3 regions of the Janthinobacterium sp. SUN137 genome follow, and region 3 is predicted to be linked to each of the others. Evidence: predicted binding sites of a transcription regulator. Region 3 holds the regulator's gene; each other region holds the start of a gene.

Region 1 (6,702 bases), 210 kb from region 3:
GCACTGACGCAATGCACGCAGCTCGACCTGGCCCGCGCCATCACCCAGGCCGTCGAGCACGGCGCGCACATCATCAATGTCAGCGGCGGCGAACTGTCCGACAGCGGCGCCGCCGATGGCCTGCTGCAAAAAGCCATACAGCTGTGCCATGAACGCAACGTCCTGCTGGTCGCGGCGGCGGGCAACGACGGCTGCGATTGCCTGCACATCCCCGCCTCCATCAAATACACGCTGGTCGTCGGCGCACTGGACCGGCAAGGCGCGCCCATGCCCAACAGCAACTGGGGCGAAGCCTATCGCGCGCGCGGCATCATGGCGCCCGGCACCGACATCCTCGGCGCCGCGCCCGCAGGGCGGGTGCGGCTCAGCAGCGGCACCAGCTTTGCCACCCCGATCGTCTCGGCCATCGCAGCCTTGCTGCTATGCCGGCAACACCAACATGGGGATCGTCCTGACCCTCGTGGAGTTTGCAGCGCATTGCTGCAAAGCGCAACGCGTTGCAACACCAATGGCGAGCTGGACTGTCGCCGCCTCCTGACTGGGACATTGAATGTGCCGGGCGCCACTCAACTATTATTAAAAGGGAAAATTGAAATGTCAGACGATACTGTGATTGAAGCGAGCCCAGCCAATGCCGACACTTCCGCGCAGGCGCATCCGCTCAGCATTCCCATGCTGGAAACCCCCTCCCTGGCCAACCTTGCGGGCCCTTCCGGCGCGACGCGGCAAGGCATCGCCGCTTCCGGCATCGATGCCTCCGATTGCGGCTGCGGCGGCAGCGCCAAGGGCCCGACCCTGGTGTATGCGCTGGGCAACCTGGGCGTCGACTTCGGCAGCGAAGCGCGCCGCGATTCCTTCGTCCAGGCCATGCCACCAGGCAGGGACAATCCGAGCGATCCGCAGCAATTGATCGAATTCCTGCGCGCAAAGCCATATTTCCGCCAATCGCTGACCTGGACCGTCAACCTGGACGCCACGCCGATTTACGCGGTCGTCCCCGTCGGTCCGTATGCCGACATGACCTATGAACTGCTGTTCGAGGCCTATGTCGGCACCATCGATGGCCTCGTCGTCATGAATTCGTTTCCAGGCGTAATCTCGGGCGCCGCCAGGCTGATGTCCGGCCAGGTCGTTCCCGTGATCCAGCCGGCCATCCGGGGCATGTTCAGCTGGAATGTGCCGCAGCTGATCGACAGCCTGATGGCGGTGCAGGACAGCCTGGACATCAACAGCAGCAACACGGGCGCGCGCCTGGAAAACTTCCTGAACCGCATCTATTACGACTTCCGCAACCTGGGCGTCACGGGCATGGACCGCGCGCTCAACTTCTCGGCCACGAATGCCATGCAAGCGGCGGAAATGCTGGCCAAGACCACGGGCATGCAGCTCGATACCATCGTCGTGCAACAGAGTCCCGTGTGCCGCCCGGGCTCCGAGTGCTACGACATCATCATGACCTTCTTCAACCCGGAAAACCTGCAGGTAGCCAACACGGTCGCCCGCTTCGCCGTCGACGTCAGCGATGTGATACCGGTCAGCGTCGGCGCAGTGCGCTACTGGTCGCAACGCTAACGTCAACAGCATTTGAATTGTCGGGGCTCGTGGGCGCAGCGATGCGTGCACGCGCTTCAGCATACGGTCGTTGGCGGGAAACGATCAGCACCGTACTTCGGTACGCACACCCATTGCCGTTGCCCGCGGCGGCGCCACCACAAGGAGTTTTAAAATGAACAATCTGCCATTGCAAGCCAAAGCCGTACAACGCAGCCCCAGCATCTCCGCCATCAGCCAGGGTGTCGCCCCTTCCGGCATTCCCTGCACCCTGTGCAAAGCGGCTTGCGGCGCCTTGAGCGGCATCGCACAGCAACTCTGCCTGGCTGCTTGCGCCAGCACCGTTTGCTGATCCAGTCAGCAAGATCGAGCCGTTCCGGCTAAGCCCGGCATGCCTGCGGGCGATGAGTTTCTCGTCGCCCGCTCCCCCTGCCGGCATCCCCCCCGACGGAAGCAGGACGGCGATGCGACTCGCCACCAAACCCGCCTGTTTCGCGCAGCGCGCATGCCCTTGCGCGTGCCCGTGTCAACGCACAAGCGCGCGCCCCGCACTGCTTGCGCTAAAACAAATCCAGCTGCCCCGCATTACCTTTTTTTACTTTTGCGCCCAGCGGCGGCACCACCAGCGGCCGGCGGAACTGCGTGCAATCGAGCTGCTTGAAGCGGCCGCCCTTGCCGTGCAAGCCCAGCCGGTGCACGGCTTTCTCGAAACGCTGGCGGATGAGGTCAGCCCACACGCCTTCGCCCCGCATGCGCGTACCGAACGCGCTGTCGTAATCCTTGCCGCCACGCATTTCGCGCACCCGGTTCATCACGCGCTGGGCCCGTTCCGGGAAGTGCGCTTCCAGCCATTGCTGGAACAGCGGGCTCACTTCCCACGGCAGGCGCAGCACCACGTAATGGGCGTGGATGGCGCCCGCGTCGCGCACGGCTTCGAGCAGCTGCTCGATTTCCGGTTCCGTCACGAACGGGATGATGGGCGCGATGCTCACGCCCACGGGGATGCCCGCCTCCGTCAGGGTGCGGATGGTGCGCAGCCGCCGCGCCGGAGCGGCCGCGCGCGGTTCCAGGGTGCGCGCGATGGCCGGGTCGAGCGTGGTGACAGTGACGGCCACGGCGGCCAGGCGCCTGGCCGCCATCGGCGCCAGAATGTCGATATCGCGCTCGATCAGCGACGATTTCGTGATCAGCGCCACGGGGTGGTCGCACTCGTGCAGCACTTCCAGCACGCGCCGCGTCAGTTGCCGTTCGCGTTCGCACGGCTGATATGCATCCGTGTTCACGCCCAGGGCGATCGGTTCGGGCACATATGAGGGCTTGGCCAGTTCGCGGCGCAAGAGTTCGGGGGCGTTCACCTTGGCGTAGATGCGGCTTTCGAAGTCCAGGCCCGGCGACAGGCCCAGATAGCTGTGCGTAGGGCGGGCAAAGCAATAAATGCAACCGTGTTCGCAACCCCGGTACGGGTTCAGAGAGACGTTGAACGGCAAATCGGGCGAAGCGTTGCGCGTGAGAATGGTGCGCGCCTGCTCGTCGCTGACCTGCGTCTTCCAGGTGGGAGGCCCCGCCTCCCCGCCCTCCTCATCCATGCCGCCCACGCCCCAGCCATCATCGAAACCGCCGCGCGCGTGCACCTCGTAGCGCCCTTGCAGGTTCGACACGGCGCCGCGGCCCTTGTGGGCTTTCAGCGATTGCGGCGGCAACATGGCTTGCCCGGCGAAGCTGTCATCGTGCTCTGGAATGATTGCTTTCATGAACGGCCCCATCAACTGTATATACGTACAGTATACTATGCCGCTGCGCGGGCAAGATCAAGGGCTGGCGTGATGCCGTTTCAAGCTTTTTCACCGTGCGGCATGACATAGCTCAACTGCTGTGCGACAAAGCCGTCAAATGCCGCGATCAGGGGAACGAAGCGGGCCGCGTCCTGCTCCAACTGCATCAGGGCATAGCACGTCGCTTCCAGGGTCGATAACTGGTCTGGCGCGTGCGCCTTGCGGATCAGGTAATGGGATGCGGGCGTGTCGCGCAGGGGCAGGCGCGGCAGCTGTTGCAACGGGGGATTCAGATACAGCATCTTGCGGCTCTTGCGCCAGGTGGCGTCCAGCACCACCAGCCGCACGCGGGCAAGATCGAGCAAGCTGGCTGGGTCGAGCGCCGGCGGCGGGGCGATGCCCAGCGAACGGTCGCCGGGCGTATCCGGGTACAGCAGCACGTTGTGCTTGTCAGCCAGCAGTTCGGCGAGCGTATCGGCGGCAAACTGCTCGCCCGTCAGCATGCGGCTGTTCGGCAGGCTCAAGTGCAGCAGGCGGGCACTGCCCTTGGCATTGTGAACTTCCAGCGGATGCTGCAGGATCAGCACTTCCACCGCGTGGGAAACGGGGGCGATCCAGCGGCAGATGCAGCTGGAGACGGCGCGCAGGCAGGCTGGGCAGCGCGCGCGTTTGGCCGGTTCAGCCAGGGAGGACGATGCAGCGCCAGGGCTGGCGGGATGGCTTGAGCTAAGGCTTGAGCTAAGGCTGGAGGTACGGCGGGTGGTCATGGCGGAGCGCGTTCGCGGCTGTCTTCAAGCCGCGATTGTAGCGCCCGCGCCATGCCAAGGGGGAAACTGCGCTTAAGAATCCGTGCTTAAAACTCTTCCCATTCGTCGGCGCCCGAGGCCACCGGCGTCTTCGGCGTGCGTGCGCGCACCGCGTCCGCTTGCGCCGCCTTGTCCGGCGAGTTTGCGGTCACGGCGGGTGCTGGCGCGCGGGATGCTGGCGCGCGTCGCATGGCAGGCTGCGTGGCGGCTCGCGTGGCAGCCGCTACTGGCGCAGGCGCCGTCACGGACGGGCTGCTACGGGCGGCAGCATATTGCTGCGTGGCATCGAGCTTGAACACGCCCACGACCTCGGCCAGCCTGGCCGCCTGTTCCTGCATGGATTCGGCCGCCGCGGCCGCTTCTTCCACCAGGGCCGCGTTTTGCTGCGTCACCTGGTCCATCTGGCCGATGGCCTGGTTGACTTGCTCGATGCCGGCGCGCTGTTCATCGCTGGCGTCGGTGATCTGGTTCATGATCTGCGTCACGTGACTGATGCTTTGCACGATCTCGTCCATGGTGCGGCCCGCCTTGTCCACCAGTTGCGAACCGGCCTCGACCTTTTGCACGGAATCGTCGATCAAGCCCTTGATTTCCTTGGCTGCCGCGCTGGAGCGCTGCGCCAGGTTGCGCACTTCAGAGGCCACGACGGCAAAGCCACGGCCCTGTTCACCAGCCCTGGCCGCTTCCACGGCCGCGTTCAGGGCCAGGATATTCGTCTGGAAGGCGATGGCGTCGATGACGCTGATGATGTCGACAATCTTGCGCGAGGAATCGTTGATCGAGCCCATGGTGCTGACCACTTCCGACACCACCACGCCGCCCTTGCTGGCGATCTGCGAGGCGTCGATGGCCAGCTGGTTGGCGCTGCGCGCATTGTCCGCGTTGAGTTTCACGGTGGAGGTCAGCTCTTCCATGGACGACGCCGTCTCTTCCAGCGAGCTGGCCTGCTCTTCCGTGCGTGACGACAAGTCCAGGTTGCCGGCGGCAATTTCGCTCGACGCCGTGCTGATCGATTCGGTACCGGCGCGCACCTGGCCCACGATACTCACCAGTTTATCGTTCATGTTTTTCAGCGCATGCATCAATTGCCCCGTCTCGTCGCGGCTTTCCACGACGATATGGCTGGTCAGGTCGCCAGCGGAAACGGCTTCCGCCACCTCGACGGCACGCGTGATGGGACGCGTGATCGAGCGCGTGATCCAGTAGGCGCAGGCGATGCCCAGCAAGATGGCCACCACGCCCAGCGAGATCAGCAGCATGCGGCCATTTTCGTAGCGCGAACGGATTTGCGCGGCCGTTTCATCGAGCAATTTGGCTTCCAGCAATTCCAGCTTCTTCAGCGACGCCAGGTAGATGTCGCGCTTGACGGCCATGTCGCCTTCGTACAGGCGCTTGCCCAGTTCCAGGTCGCCCGCATTCTTGGCCTTGAACACATTCTTGCGCACTTCCGTGTAGGCCTTGCGCGTGCTCAATACTTCCTGGTACAGCGCCTGCTCGTCCGTGTTCAACTCGCTCTTGCCGATATCGTTCTGGATTTCCGTGGCGCGTGCAGACGAGACCGCCATTTCCTGTTCAAACTGTTTCTGGTGTTCGGGATCGCTGACTTTCCAGGCGGCCGCCGTGCGCGCCGCGTTGACCTCGATGACCTTGGTCCACTCGGCGATCAGGCGCTCATTGCGCACCTTGACGTTGACGAGCGCATCGGTTTCCTTGCTGGCGCTTTGCATCTGCACGATGCCCACCACGGTCAGGCTGGTCAACAGGAACAGGACGGCGGCAAAACCGCCACCGAGACGTACGCCGATTTTGAGGTTTTTCATTGCGTGATTCCTATCTGAAGAAAACGATGCACAGACGCCACGAAACCGACCTACTGCTACGTACCAATATAGCAGCCATCTGCCGTGCGGCAATCACGAGCGGTGGCGCAACGCGAACGTCGCCACCGGAATGGCAGCGCGCCGCAGCGCACTACTTTGGAGCAGATTGTGAGTGAATCAGAGTGGTATTGCAAGAAATAACATGCAGAAAAGCAACAACCAGAAGGCGCTTTGCCGCCACGAACGGGCAGCAGGCAAGCAAGGTCAGTTTTGCTTCACATAGATCAATTTTGACGTGTCAAAACCCAGGCCGCCGGCTTTCTCGATCAGGCGTTGCTGCAAGGCAGGGTCCATGGTGGGCGTGCGCGACAACAGCCAGAAGTACGACTTGTCCGGGCCGCTGATCATGGAATAGCTGTAATTTTGCTGGTCGAGGTCGAAGACGATGTAGGAACCATAGAAGGGGCCGAAAAACGACACTTTCAGGTAGCCCACGTCTTTCTTGTCCACGAAATACGCCTTGCCTTCCGCTTCCTTCCACTTCGCATCCGCATCCTTGTAGCCGCGGTTGAGCACTTTCAGGCCGCCATCCTGGCGCAGGCTGTAATCGGCCGTCACCTGGCTCAGGCCCCGCTCGAACGAATGGTCGAGGCGCGCGATCTCATACCATTTTCCCAGATAGCGGGTCGTGTCGAAGTGACTGACAGGCACAATATTGTCGGGGTGGCCCACGCAGCCGGCCAGCACGAGCAC
Region 2 (6,702 bases), 810 kb from region 3:
GCGCCAGCAGCAGATAGGGCACGATCCAGCCCAGCTGCCGCAAGCCTGGCCGCGCCCACAGCACGGGCAGGCGTTCCTGCAGCCCTTCCTGCAGCGCTTCCAGGCGCGTGAACAGCGGCGCCGGCCAGCGCAAGGCATGAACGGCCAGCAGGGCAAAGGCCAGCACCTGGAAACCCAGCAGGCTGGCATAGGCAGCCGTGTCGCCGAGCTTGAAGCCGGCCGCATCGAGCACACCCGCGAGCATGAAGTACAGCACGAAACCCAGGCCGCCCGAGGCCAGCGCCGTCTGTTTGAAGTAGCGTTTGGCATGGACGGCGTGTTCCCACTGCTCGAACAGGTCTGTATCGAGCTTGCAGGCCTGCATCTCTCCGTGCTGCCAGCGTATCGCGTGCAGCAGTTCGCGCAGCTGCAGCGTGAATTTTTGGTCGAATAGCTGGCGCGCGTAGGCGCTTGGCGGCTGCTGCGACATGATGCAGTCCAGGCCGGGGTAGCTGTCGCGGTTGTCGCTGAAATGGGCGAACGAGCGGTCTGCCCGGTAACGCTGCACGGCGCCGCGCACCAGGTCCGCATGGCTGCGCGCCAGGTAGGAAAAGTCGCGGTCCCAGCCCAGCTGCTCGAACAGGGCCTGGCGCAGCGCCAGGTCATAGCCGGCGCTGGCGCAATAGCGCAGCGCGCACAGGTCGAATTCCTCGCGCACGTCGAGGTTCAGCATGGCGTCGTCCTGCAGCATGCGGACCAGCACGTCGCCGGCATCCGCATGCCGCGTCAGCTCCAGGCAGCCTTGCCACAGATTAGCCGCTTCCTGCGCCGGGTCGATGGCGACCACGCCCCATTGTTCCGGGGGAGGGGGCTGTTCCTGGGCGATGATGCCCCACAGTTCCGCAGGCGCTTCCTGCACCGCCTCGTCGATGACGCCCCACAGGTCTGCCGGTTCCATGGGCGGCGCTTCTGGCGTTTCCGCTGCTGCCGCTTGCGGTTCCTGAAATTCCTCCGCAAACAGGTGCGCATGGCGCAGCGCGTATTCATACGCTTCGCGCAGTTCCTGGAAGGCGGCCGGATCGTCTTCGGGACGCGTCACTTTCAGGCGCTTCGCGTACGCGCGCTTGAGGGCGCGCTCGTCGCCCGTCGGCTCCGTGTCCAGGATATCCCACAGGCTGCGCTGCCCGTTGTGCATGCCGCCGTCCATTTACAGGAAGCTCTCGCTCTCGACCTGGCGCAACACCTCGTCGAGCGCCTGGCGCGCCTTGCGGATGGTGCTCGGGTCTTGCGTTTCCAGCGCCGCCTGGAAATTGGCCGTGTGCGCCGCCAGGTACTGGCGCACGTCGCCCAGCGACTGTTCGTACAATCGGTCGGCGCGCGTGACCAGGGTGCGGTTTTCCAGCTGCTCGCGCGGGTGGATCTTCAGGTCGGCCAGTTCCGCAAAGCGCTGCTCGATTTGTTCCGGCGTCATCACGCCCGCGTTGTCGCTGATGACCATCTTGTGCTTTTCCTGCGTGGCCAGCACCGTCACTTCCGCTTCCAGCACGCCGCTGATGTCGTAGGTGAAGCGCACGTCGATGCCGATCTCGCCCGCCTTTTTCGCGGGAATCGGGAAGCTGATCTTGCCGAGGAAGACGTTGTCGGCCACCAGGCGCGACTCGCCCTGGAAGATCGCCACGTTGATTTCCTTCTGGTTGTCGTAGATGGTGGTGATGTTTTCCGTGCGCGAGACGGGCACCACGGAATTGCGCTCGATGATGGGCAGGTAATGCCCGCCTTCATACTGGTTCGCGCCGACCTGGCGCGAAATCGAAATGCCCAGCGAATACGGCGCCACGTCCGTCATGACCACTTCATCGAGTGCGGCGTCGCGCATCTTCAGGCCCGCCTGCACGGCGGCGCCCAGCGCCACGGCTTCGTCCGGGTCCAGGTGGATGGCGGGGAAGCGGCCGAACATGCGCGAGACGAGTTTGCGCACCAGCGGCATGCGCGTGGCGCCGCCGGCCAGCACCACTTCGTCGAGTTCCGCGGCGCGGATGGTAGCGTCGCGCAGCGCCCGCTCCACGGGCAGGCGCAAGCGCGCCAGCAGCGGTTCGCACAACTGCGCCAGTTTCTCTTCGCCGATCTCCCAGCTGTATTCCTTGTCCTGGTAGCGCGTGGCCATGCGCACGGACGGCTGGTCCGACAGCAAACGCTTGACGCGCTCGGCTTCATCGCGCAGCAGCTGTTGCTGGCGCGGATCGAACAGGCGGCTGCCGGCTGCGTCGCGCAAGCCGCTGCCTTCCAGGAAGGCGTCGACCAGCACGGTGACGAAGTCTTCGCCGCCCAGAAAATTGTCGCCGGCCGAGGCGCGCACTTCCATCACGCCTTCGAATAGCTCCAGGATCGACACGTCAAACGTGCCGCCGCCCAGGTCGAAGACGAGGAATTTGCTTTCCTGTTCCTTGTCGCGGATGCCGTAGGCCAGCGCGGCGGCCGTCGGCTCGTTGAGCAGGCGTTCCACGCGCAGGCCCGCCAGTTGTCCCGCGATGCGCGTGGCCTTGCGCTGCGCATCGCTGAAATACGCGGGAACCGTAATGATGGCTTCCTCGACCTCGTGCCCCAAAAAGGCTTCGGCATCTTCCTTCAGCGCGCGCAGCACCATCGACGATAGTTCTTCCGGACGGAATTGCTGCGTGCCGAGGGTGATCTTCTTTTCGCTGCCCATGTAGCGCTTGAAGACGGCCGCCGTCAGCTGCGGGTGCGTCTGCAGGCGCTCGCGCGCGGCGCGGCCCACCAGCACGGTGCCGTCGTCATCGATGCTCACGCACGACGGCGTCAGGTGTTCACTGAGCGCATTCGGGATGATGGAAGCCTTGCCGTCGCGCCAGATGGCGACCAGGCTGTTGGTGGTACCCAGGTCGATGCCGATGATCATCAGATATCCGCCTCCGCTTCATTGCCATGTTCTTCGATCCAGGCGCGGCGTCCTGCCGCTTCGCCCTTGCCCATCAACATATTGAAGCGGGAGGCCGAGGCCATGTGGTCGACTTCACCGAGCGTGACGGGCAGCAGACGGCGCGTGTCCGGGTTCATCGTCGTTTCCCACAGCTGCTCGGCGTTCATCTCGCCCAGGCCCTTGAAGCGCGAGATCGACCAGGCGCCCTGTTTCACGCCTTCCTTGCGCAGCTTGTCCTCGATGGCGAGCAGTTCGCCGTCGTCGAGCGCATAGATCTTCTGCATCGGCTTCTTGCCGCGCGCGGGCGCATCCACGCGATACAACGGCGGGCGGGCGATGCAGATGTGACCCTTGTTGATCAGGGCCGGGAAGTGCTTGAAGAAAAGCGTCAGCAGCAGTACCTGGATGTGCGAGCCGTCCACGTCTGCATCGGACAGGATGCAGATCTTGCCGTAGCGCAGGCCGGACAGGTCGGGCGAGTCGCCCACGCTGTGCGGATCGACGCCGATGGCCACGGCGATGTCGTGGATCTCGTTATTGGCGAACAGGCGGTCGCGGTCCGTTTCCCACGAATTCAAGACCTTGCCGCGCAGGGGCAGAATCGCCTGGAATTCCTTGTCGCGGCCCATCTTGGCCGAGCCGCCCGCCGAGTCGCCCTCGACGAGGAACAGTTCATTGCGCGTGATGTCCGACGATTCGCAGTCGGTCAGCTTGCCCGGCAAGACGGCGACGCCCGAGGATTTTTTCTTTTCCACTTTCTGCAGCGAGCGCTGGCGCGACTGCGCCTGCTTGATCACCAATTCGGCCAGCTTCTTGCCGTAGTCGACGTGCTGGTTCAGCCACAGTTCCAGCGGCGGCTTGGTGAAGGTCGACACGAGGCGCACGGCGTCGCGCGAGTTCAGGCGTTCCTTGATCTGGCCCTGGAATTGCGGGTCCAGCACCTTCGCCGACAGCACGAAGGAGGCGCGCGCGAATACGTCTTCCGGCAGCAATTTGACGCCTTTCGGCAGCAGCGAGTGCATTTCGACGAAGTTTTTCACGGCGCCGAACAGGCCGTCGCGCAAGCCCGATTCGTGCGTGCCGCCATTCGAGGTGGGAATCAGGTTGACATACGATTCGCGCACGATGGCGCCTTCTTCCGTCCACGCCACCACCCAGGCCGCGCCTTCGCCCTCGGCAAAGCCTTCCGAGTCCGGGCCCGCATACTGCGCGCCTTCGAACAGGGGAATCAGGGTTTCGCCATTCGATACCTGCGCCAGCGTTTCGGTCAGGTAGCCGCGCAAGCCTTCCGCGTACTGCCAGGTTTGCGTATCGCCCGTTTTCGCGTTGGTGAGGGTGACGGTCACGCCCGGCAGCAGCACGGCTTTCGAGCGCAGCAGGCGTTGCAGCTCGGTTTGCGAAATGTTCGGCGAATCAAAGTATTTGGCATCGGGCCAGGCGGTGACGCGTGTACCCGACTTCTTGCCGTCGCGCGGGGCGGGGCGGGAGCTCAGAGGCTCGATCACGTCGCCGTTGGCAAACACCATATGGTGCAAGCCGTTGCCGTCGCTTTCCTTGCGCCAGACGGTGATTTCCAGGCGCGTCGACAGCGCATTGGTGACGGACACGCCGACGCCATGCAGGCCGCCCGAGAATGCATAGGCGCCGCCCGAACCCTTGTCGAACTTGCCGCCCGCGTGCAGCCGCGTAAACACGATTTCCACCGTCGGCACGCCTTCTTCCGGGTGCAGGCCGACGGGAATGCCGCGGCCATTGTCTTCGACGGTGATGCTGCCATCCGTGTTTTGCGTCACGGCGATATGCGTGCAATGACCGCCCAGCGCCTCGTCGGAGGCATTGTCGATCACTTCCTGAATGATGTGCAGCGGATTTTCAGTGCGGGTGTACATCCCCGGGCGCTGCTTGACGGGTTCCAGTCCTTTCAGGACACGGATGGATGATTCGCTGTAGTCGGATGCTGGTTTTTTAGTGGCCATACGTGTTCAAGCTAAGTAAAGACAGTGGTTGGAACGCCAGGCCAGGGCACTGCAGGGCGCAGTGACAGCGGCGGCGATAACTGTATGAATATACAGTATATCCCGTCCAGCGTCACTGAGGGAGGGCAGTGCGGCAGGCTTGGCGTCCTTGTGCGGACGCTCGCGCATTCTATCTTGTCCCGCGAGCAATAGCGCTACTCCAGGGCAACAACAGTGCGCCGCGCGCGTGGTTTGGCGCCCATTGTGAAGGATTTTATGTGGTAAAGCGCCCGTTTTTACATCTTGTTTACAGCTGCCTCCCCAGTCTTTACGAATTTTTTAGACCCTTTTGGCTAATCTGCTCACTATCAAAACAAACCTGAATGAGGGTGGGAATGGATCTCGTGTATCTCGGCTTGATTGCCGTGTTTTTCGTCCTGGCGGCCGGCTTTGCCGTCGCCTGCGACAAATTAGGGAGCGTCAAATGAACGCGTTTTATGTGCTGGGCGCCGTCGTCTCTGCTGGCCTGCTCGTGTACCTGCTGGTGGCGCTGCTGAAGGCGGAGGAACTGTGATGACGACGCAATCGATACTGTTATTGGTGGCTTTCCTGGCCGTGCTGCTGGCCGCCGGCTATCCGCTGGGCCTGTACATGGCCAGGGTGGCCGGCGATGGCCCCGTGCGCGGCCTGGGCTGGCTGCAAAAGTTGGAAAATCTGCTGTACCGCTGGTCCGGCCTGCCCGCCGACAAGGCCATGGGCTGGAAAAGCTATGCCATCGCCCTGATCGTCTTCAATACCGTGGGCGCCGTCTTCGTCTACGGCCTGCAGCGCCTGCAGGGCTTCTTGCCCTTGAATCCCCAGGGTCTCGGCGCCGTCAGCCCCGATTCCTCGTTCAATACCACCGTCAGTTTCGTCGCCAATACCAATTGGCAGGGCTACGGCGGCGAACAGACCATGAGCTACCTGACGCAGATGCTGGGCATGGCATGCCAGAACTTCTTTTCGGCGGCCACCGGCATCGCCGTGATCTTCGCGCTGGTGCGCGGCTTCGCCTCGCGCTCGGGCAAATCGATCGGCAATTTCTGGGTCGACCTGGTGCGCTCGACCCTGTACATCCTGCTGCCGCTGTCCCTGGCCCTGTCCGTCGTTTTCATGGGCGAAGGCATGATCCAGAATTTTTCCGCGTACAAGGAAGTAACCCTGCTCGACCACGTGGCGTATGAAACGCCGAAAGTGACGGCCGATGGCCAGCCCGTGCTGGATGCGGCCGGCAAGCCCGTGATGGAAGCGCAAGTGGCGACCACGCAGACGATCGCCATGGGCCCTGTGGCGTCGCAGGAGTCGATCAAGCTGCTGGGCACGAACGGCGGCGGCTTCTTCAATGCCAATTCCTCGCACCCGTACGAAAATCCGACCGTGCTGTCGAACTTCCTGCAGATGCTGGCCATCTTCATCATTCCCGCCGGCCTGTGCTTCACGTTCGGCCGCATGGTGGGCGACCAGCGCCAGGGCTGGGCCGTGCTGGCCGCGATGACCCTGATCTTTGTCGTCATGACGGCCGGCGTGATGAGCGCCGAGCAGCAAGCCAATCCCGCCTTGCAAGGACTGGGTGTGGACCAGCAGGCCAGCAGCCTGCAATCGGGCGGCAATATGGAAGGCAAGGAAACGCGTTTCGGCATCAGCTCCTCGACCCTGTTCGCGGCAGTGACGACGGCCGCATCGTGCGGCGCCGTCAACTCCATGCACGATTCTTACATGCCCCTGGGCGGCATGGTGCCGCTGCTGCTGATGCAGTTCGGCGAAGTGATCTTCGGCGGCGTGGGCACGGGC
Region 3 (6,702 bases):
GTAATTGCCAAATTTGGTGTACTGCCCCATGAAGGTGAGGCGGATGCTGCCGATTGGACCGTTACGTTGTTTACCGATGATGATTTCGGCCGTTCCCTTGTCCGGCGAGTCGGGGTTATACACCTCGTCGCGGTAAATGAACAGGATCACGTCGGCATCCTGCTCAATAGCGCCCGATTCGCGCAAGTCGGACATGACAGGACGTTTGTTCGGGCGTTGCTCCAGCGAGCGGTTCAGCTGGGACAGCGCAATCACGGGGCAACCGAGTTCTTTCGCCAGGCCTTTCAAGCCCCGTGAAATCTCGGAAATCTCCGTGGCGCGGTTGTCGCCCGGCGTATTGGCCGACATCAGCTGCAAGTAATCGACGATGATCAGGCCCAGCTTGCCGCATTGACGCGACAAACGGCGCGATCGGGCGCGCAACTCGATGGAATTCAAGGCCGGCGTTTCATCGATGTACAACTGCGCGTCGTTCATCTTCTGGATCGCATTCGTCAGGCGCGGCCAGTCTTCGTCGTTCAGGCGGCCCGTGCGCAGGCGATGCTGGTCGAGCTGTCCGACGGAGCCGAGCATACGCATGGCCAGCTGGGCGCCGCCCATCTCCATCGAGAACACGGCCACGGGCAAGCCGCTGTCGATGGCCACGTTTTCGCCGATGTTGACGGAAAACGCCGTCTTGCCCATCGACGGACGGCCCGCCACGATCACCAGGTCGCCCGGCTGCAGACCCGAGGTCATGCGGTCGAGGTCGATGAAACCCGTGGGCACGCCCGTGATTTCACTCTGGTTGTCGCGGCTGTACAGTTCGTCGATGCGCTCGACCACTTGCGTCAGCAGGGGCTGGATGGCGGTCCAGCCCTGGGCGCCGCGCGCGCCCTCTTCGGCGATGGCGAAAATCTTCGATTCGGCCTCGTCAAGCATCTGCTTGACTTCCTTGCCCTGCGGGCTGAAGGCCGTGCCGGAGATATCGTCGGCGACGGTGATGAGTTTACGCAGCACGCCGCGGTCGCGCACGATCTCGGCGTAGCGCCGGATGTTCGCGGCCGATGGCGTGTTTTGCGCCATGGCGTTCAGGTAAGCGAGTCCGCCCACATCATCGGCCTTGCCGAGCTGGGTCAGGGTTTCAAAAACAGTAATGACATCGGCTGGCTTGGAAGCGTTAACCATCTTGACGATTTGCTCGAAGATGATGCGATGGTCATAGCGATAGAAATCCTCCGCATGCATGAAGTCGGCGATGCGGTCATATGCGGCATTGTCGCGCAGCAGACCACCGATAACGGATTGTTCTGCTTCGATCGAATGCGGCGGAATACGGAGGGAATCCAGTTGCGGATCAGAGGGGGCGTTCATGGCGCGAATTATACCCGCTTCGGCGTGCTGGCAAAAATAAAGGGCTGAAATTGAGCGAAAAAAAGGCCACAAAAAAGCCGGGCGAACCCGGCTTTTCATAGTGCGGCAACGCTTGCGGGCCAGGCCCGCAGACGATTACGCGTTCGCGTCTGGAACGACAGCGATAACAACTTCCACAACCACGTCGGTGTGCAGAGCAACCGAAACGTTGTGCTCGCCAACGATCTTCAGCGGGCCGGTAGGCATGCGGATTTGTGCTTTTTCAACAGCAAAACCTTGCTTGGTCAGCGCTTCAGCGATGTCGAAGTTGGTGACGGAACCGAACAGACGGCCATCCACACCAGCTTTTTGAGCAACTTGAACGGTCAGGCCGCTCAGTTTTTCGCCCTGGGCTTGCGATGCGGCCAGTTTAGCGGCAGCAGCTTTTTCCAGTTCGGCGCGCTTGACTTCGAATTCAGCCACAGCGGTTGCCGTAGCACGACGTGCCAGGCGTTGCGGGATCAGGAAGTTACGTGCGTAACCGTCTTTGACTTTGACGACTTCGCCGAGGTTACCGACGTTAACAACTTTTTCTAACAGAATGATTTGCATAGTTCTTCTCCAGGAATATCTGACCGATTAAGCGTGGTGCAGATCGGTGTATGGCAGCAGCGCGAGGAAGCGAGCGCGCTTGATTGCGGTGTCAACTTGGCGCTGGTAATGCGCTTTGGTACCGGTCAGGCGTGCTGGCATGATCTTGCCGTTTTCTTGGACGAAGTCTTTCAGCGTGTCGACGTCTTTGTAGTCGACTTGCTCAACGTGAGCTGCGGTGAAGCGGCAGAACTTCTTGCGTTTGAACAACGGGTTTTGCTGTTTGCGTTTTTCTTTAAGCTTGAGCTTATTTTTGTCGAACTTTTTACCGAATGCCATGTCAGGCTCCTGTATCTAAAATGCGCTAGTCAGAATTGACTGCACTAAAATCAATGATGTGAAACACCAAACTCTTGCTGTTGCGGCTCTTCCTGGCCAGGAAACCCGTGAACTGATACACCCCGCCCAAGCTTGCCTGGCTGAACCGGCCTGAGATTTCGCCAGCGGCTAGCGCGGCAACATCAAACTCGGTCAAACGGGCAATTCCTGCTTCCATCTGCTGCGAACTGTGTTGCAATACTGCATTCACAATCGGCAGCCCTGCCGGGGTATAGCGCAATATTTCGCGCTCGGCAATGATGGCGGTTACTTGTAGCTGGTTCAGCGCACGATCCTGGTCAAGAATTAAGCTGCTGCTGCGGCTGGAGCGGCTGCTGGTGCTTCGGTGCGGTGGCTTTTGGCCGCGTCTTCGCGTTGTACCGATTTCATCATCGGCGAAGGAGCTGTTTCAGCTTTCTTCATTTTAACGGTCAGGTGACGCAACACGGCATCATTGAATTTGAATGCTGTTTCCAACTCGACCAGGGTCTCGTTGTCGCATTCGATGTTCAGGCAGATGTAGTGTGCTTTAGGCAGCTTTTGGATCGAGTAAGCCATTTGACGGCGGCCCCAATCTTCCACGCGGTGAACCGAACCGCCGCGGGTGGTTACGCTGGCTTTGTAGCGTTCGATCATCGCGGGCACTTGCTCGCTTTGGTCCGGATGGACGATAAAGACTATTTCATAATGACGCATGCAAACTCCTTCAGGTCGGATTGATAATCGCCCACCCCGGCGTCAAGACGGGTGTGGGAAGGTCAGCCGAAGATTATAACCGCCTTTTGCAAACGTTTCAATCATTCCTTCCACATCGGCCCGAAAAGCCCGCGCGCCACCGTGCTTTCCGCCCGTGGACAAGTATTTCTTGCGAAATTCGCCTAAAACACGGAAATCCCCTTGCATAGTGGGCGATACTGTACAAAAATACAGACTGTTCATATAGACAGCATTTTAGTATGCACCCACCGCTCATGATCAAGCTGACAGCACGACAAGAACAAATCCTGAACCTGATCAAGGACGCGATTGAAAACACGGGCTTCCCTCCCACCCGTGCCGAAATCGCCAATGAACTGGGTTTCAAATCGGCCAACGCGGCCGAAGAGCATTTGCAGGCCCTGGCCCGCAAGGGCGCGATCGAGATTTCGCCCGGCACCTCGCGCGGCATCCGCCTGATCGGCGCCGCCGCCGAAGCGCTGCCGTCGAAGGTGCCGGCAGCGCTGCTGATGTCGCTGCCCCTGATCGGCCGGGTAGCGGCCGGTTCGCCCATCCTGGCGCAGGAAAACCTGGAAGCGAGCTACAACGTCGACCCGGCCCTGTTTTCGGCCAAGCCCGACTTCCTGCTGAAGGTGCGCGGCTGGTCCATGCGCGACGCCGGCATCATGGATGGCGATTTGTTGGCCGTCAAGAAAGTCGACAGCGCCAAGAATGGCCAGATCGTCGTGGCCCGCATCGGCGACGAAGTGACAGTCAAGCGCTACAAGAAGACGGGTTCCGTCATCGAATTGCTGCCGGAAAACCCGGACTTCAAGGTGATCACCGTGTCGCCGGAAGATGAGTTTGCCCTGGAAGGGCTGGCTGTCGGCCTGATGCGCAGCTGGCATTAAATCGCTGCAGCTAAAGAAAGGGCCGCAACAGCATGGCTGTTGCGGCCCTTTTTACATGCTGCGCGGCTGTTTAGGCGTCCAGCGCATTTTTGAAGTCGCCCAGCAAATCGGCCTCATCCTCGATGCCGACGGAGACGCGGATCAGGGATTCGGCGATGCCCATGCTGGCGCGACGCTCGGCGCCCATCTCATAGAAAATCGTGTGGGCGACGGGAATGACGAGGGTGCGCGTGTCACCAAGGTTGCTGGCGGGAATGGCAAGATTGAGGCGATTGAGGAAATCGAAGCAGTCGATGCCATCCTTCAATTCAAAGCTGAACAGCGAGCCATAGCTGCGGAACAAGTCCGTCGCCAGCGCGTGCTGCGGGTGCGACGCCAGGCCCGGGTAATGCACGGCGGCCACTCTCGGGTCGGCGGCCAGCATGGTGGCCAGCGCCAGGGCGTTCGAGCAGGTGCGGTCCATGCGCAAGGCCATGGTTTCCGCGCCGACGGCGATATGGTGCGCCGCTTCCGGCCCCAGGGAGGCGCCAAAGTCGCGCAAGGCCTTGGCGCGGATTTGCGCGATGCCGCACTGTGCGGGCGCCGCCTTCTTGTAATTCTCGAAAATGTTCGGATACTGCGTCCAGTCGAACACGCCCGTGTCCGTCAAGCTGCCGCCTAGCGCATTGCCGTGGCCGCCGATGGATTTCGTCAAGGCATTGACCACCAGGCCCGCGCCCACGGCTTTGGGACGGAACAGGTATGGCGTCGTCATCGTATTGTCGACGATGTACAGGATGCCCTTCTCGCGGCACAAGTCACCGATCTTCTTAAGGTCGGCGATCTGCGTGCGCGGATTGGCAATAGTTTCCACGAAAACAATCCGCGTGGCCGGCGTGATGGCGGCCGCCACATTGGCCACATCGGTGGCGTCGACGAACGACACGGCGATGCCCTGCCCCGTCACCGTTTGCCACAGGCTGTTGGTGTTGCCAAACAAAAAGGCCGACGACACGACATGGTCGCCCGCGCGCAGCAAGGATTGCACCACGGCACCGATGGCGCCCATGCCGGTGGCGAAGCACAGGGTCGCCACGCCGTCTTCCATCTTGTTGACCTTGTCTTCCAGCGCGGAAACGGTCGGATTGCCCTGGCGGCCATAGCGGAAACCCGGTTCCTTGCCCTGGAACACGGAAGCGAGCTGGCGCGCATCGGCGTAACCAAAGGCAACGGAAGTGTGCACGGGCTTGTGCAGGGAGCCATGTTCGATGCCCTTGCGGCGGTCGTTATGCAGGATGGTGGTGGTAAAGCCGTAGTTTTTTTTATCGTTCATGATCGCGGAGAAAAAAATGCCCGGCATCGGCCGGGCAGCTTACTTATGCTTCTGTTGTCGCCAGGTTCAGGTTCAGCTGGGAACGCGGCGTATCTTCGGGCGCTGCCGCCTTCGGATGGTGACGCGCATATTCCAGGCGGTCCAGGTATTCCTGCGATACGTCGCCCGTCACGTACACGCCATCGAAGCACGAAGCCTCGAAGTTGGTCAGAGCCGGGTTGACGTCGGCGATAGCCTGTTTCAGCGCGCCGATATCCTGGTACACGAGGTAATCGGCCGTGATTTCACGGCACACTTCTTCCGTCGTGCGGCCGTAGGCGATCAGTTCGTCGCGCGTCGGCATGTCGATGCCGTACACGTTCGGGTAAATCACCGGTGGCGCGGCCGAAGCGAAGATGACCTTCGTCGCGCCCGCTTCGCGCGCCATCTGCACGATTTCACGGCTGGTGGTGCCGCGCACGATGGAATCGTCGACCAGCAGCACCACTTTATCCTTGAATTCGGACGGAATCGCGTTGAGCTTCTGGCGCACGGACTTCTTGCGCGCCGCCTGGCCCGGCATGATGAAGGTGCGGCCGATGTAGCGGTTCTTGATGAAGCCTTCGCGGTATTCGATGTTCAGCGCCATGGCCAGCTGGATGGCGGCCGGACGCGAGGAATCGGGAATCGGCATGACCACGTCGATATGTACGCCAGGCAATTCGGCGCGGATCTTTTCGGCCAGGTACTCGCCCATTTTCAGGCGCGTGGCGTACACGGAGGCGCCGTCGATGACGGAATCGGGACGGGCCAGGTAGACGAATTCGAATACGCACGGGTTCAGGCTGGCATTGTCGGCGCACTGGGCGCTGTGCAATTGCTTGTCAGCATCGATGAAGACGGCTTCGCCGGGACCGATATCGCGCACGAAGCGGAAGCCCATGCCTTCCAGGGCCACGGATTCGGAAGCGATCAGGTATTCGGGACCCTGCTCCGTTTCATTGATGCCCAGGCACAGCGGACGGATGCCGTGCGGGTCGCGGAAGGCCAGCAAGCCCACGCCGGCGATTTGCGCCACGGCAGCGTAGCCGCCCTTGACCCGGCGGTTCAGCACGGTGACAGCCTTGAAGATGGCTTCCGGGTCCAGGTTCAGGCCTGTCGTCGCTTCCTGGATTTCATGCGCCAGCACGTTGAGCAGCACTTCCGAATCGGAATCGGTGTTGATGTGGCGGCGGTCGTTCTTGAACATTTCCAGCTTCAACTGTTCCCAGTTGGTCAGGTTGCCATTGTGCGCCAGGGTGATGCCGAACGGCGCATTCACATAGAACGGCTGTGCTTCCTCTTCGCTCGACGAACCGGCCGTCGGGTAGCGGCAATGGCCGATGCCCGTCGTGCCTTGCAGCGAACGCATGTTGCGCGTACGGAAGACGTCACGCACGAGCCCATTGGCCTTGTGCATGGAAAACATACTGCTGTGATTGGTCGCAATCCCTGCCGCGTCCT

Evidence for each region. The regulator LexA, encoded in region 3, represses DNA repair genes until DNA is damaged. The targets are predictions, from matches to a motif close to ACTGTATNNNNATACAGT.
Region 1: a site for LexA is predicted at 3,317-3,334, ahead of O3298_RS01480 (PA0069 family radical SAM protein). Genes of this name have one in related genera too.
Region 2: a site for LexA is predicted at 4,973-4,990, ahead of O3298_RS06025 (DNA topoisomerase IV subunit B). Genes of this name have one in related genera too.

Annotation. Positions count from the first base shown of each region.
Region 1 covers NZ_JAPWHZ010000001.1:301,333-308,034, forward strand. Annotated here, with positions in the region: gene O3298_RS01470 (S8 family serine peptidase) at 1-1,572, shown strand, start outside; gene O3298_RS01475 (hypothetical protein) at 1,727-1,903, shown strand; gene O3298_RS01480 (PA0069 family radical SAM protein) at 2,112-3,254, opposite strand; gene O3298_RS01485 (tRNA-uridine aminocarboxypropyltransferase) at 3,383-4,090, opposite strand; gene O3298_RS01490 (methyl-accepting chemotaxis protein) at 4,177-5,949, opposite strand; gene O3298_RS01495 (lipocalin family protein) at 6,214-6,702, opposite strand, start outside.
Region 2 covers NZ_JAPWHZ010000001.1:1,321,200-1,327,901, reverse strand. Annotated here, with positions in the region: gene O3298_RS06035 (J domain-containing protein) at 1-1,174, opposite strand, end outside; gene O3298_RS06030 (molecular chaperone HscC) at 1,187-2,896, opposite strand; gene O3298_RS06025 (DNA topoisomerase IV subunit B) at 2,896-4,893, opposite strand; gene kdpF (K(+)-transporting ATPase subunit F) at 5,357-5,446, shown strand; gene kdpA (potassium-transporting ATPase subunit KdpA) at 5,446-6,702, shown strand, end outside.
Region 3 covers NZ_JAPWHZ010000001.1:514,971-521,672, forward strand. Annotated here, with positions in the region: gene O3298_RS02390 (replicative DNA helicase) at 1-1,353, opposite strand, end outside; gene rplI (50S ribosomal protein L9) at 1,489-1,944, opposite strand; gene rpsR (30S ribosomal protein S18) at 1,972-2,262, opposite strand; gene priB (primosomal replication protein N) at 2,288-2,587, opposite strand; gene rpsF (30S ribosomal protein S6) at 2,608-2,997, opposite strand; gene lexA (transcriptional repressor LexA) at 3,273-3,908, shown strand; gene O3298_RS02420 (cystathionine gamma-synthase family protein) at 3,979-5,220, opposite strand; gene purF (amidophosphoribosyltransferase) at 5,264-6,702, opposite strand, start outside.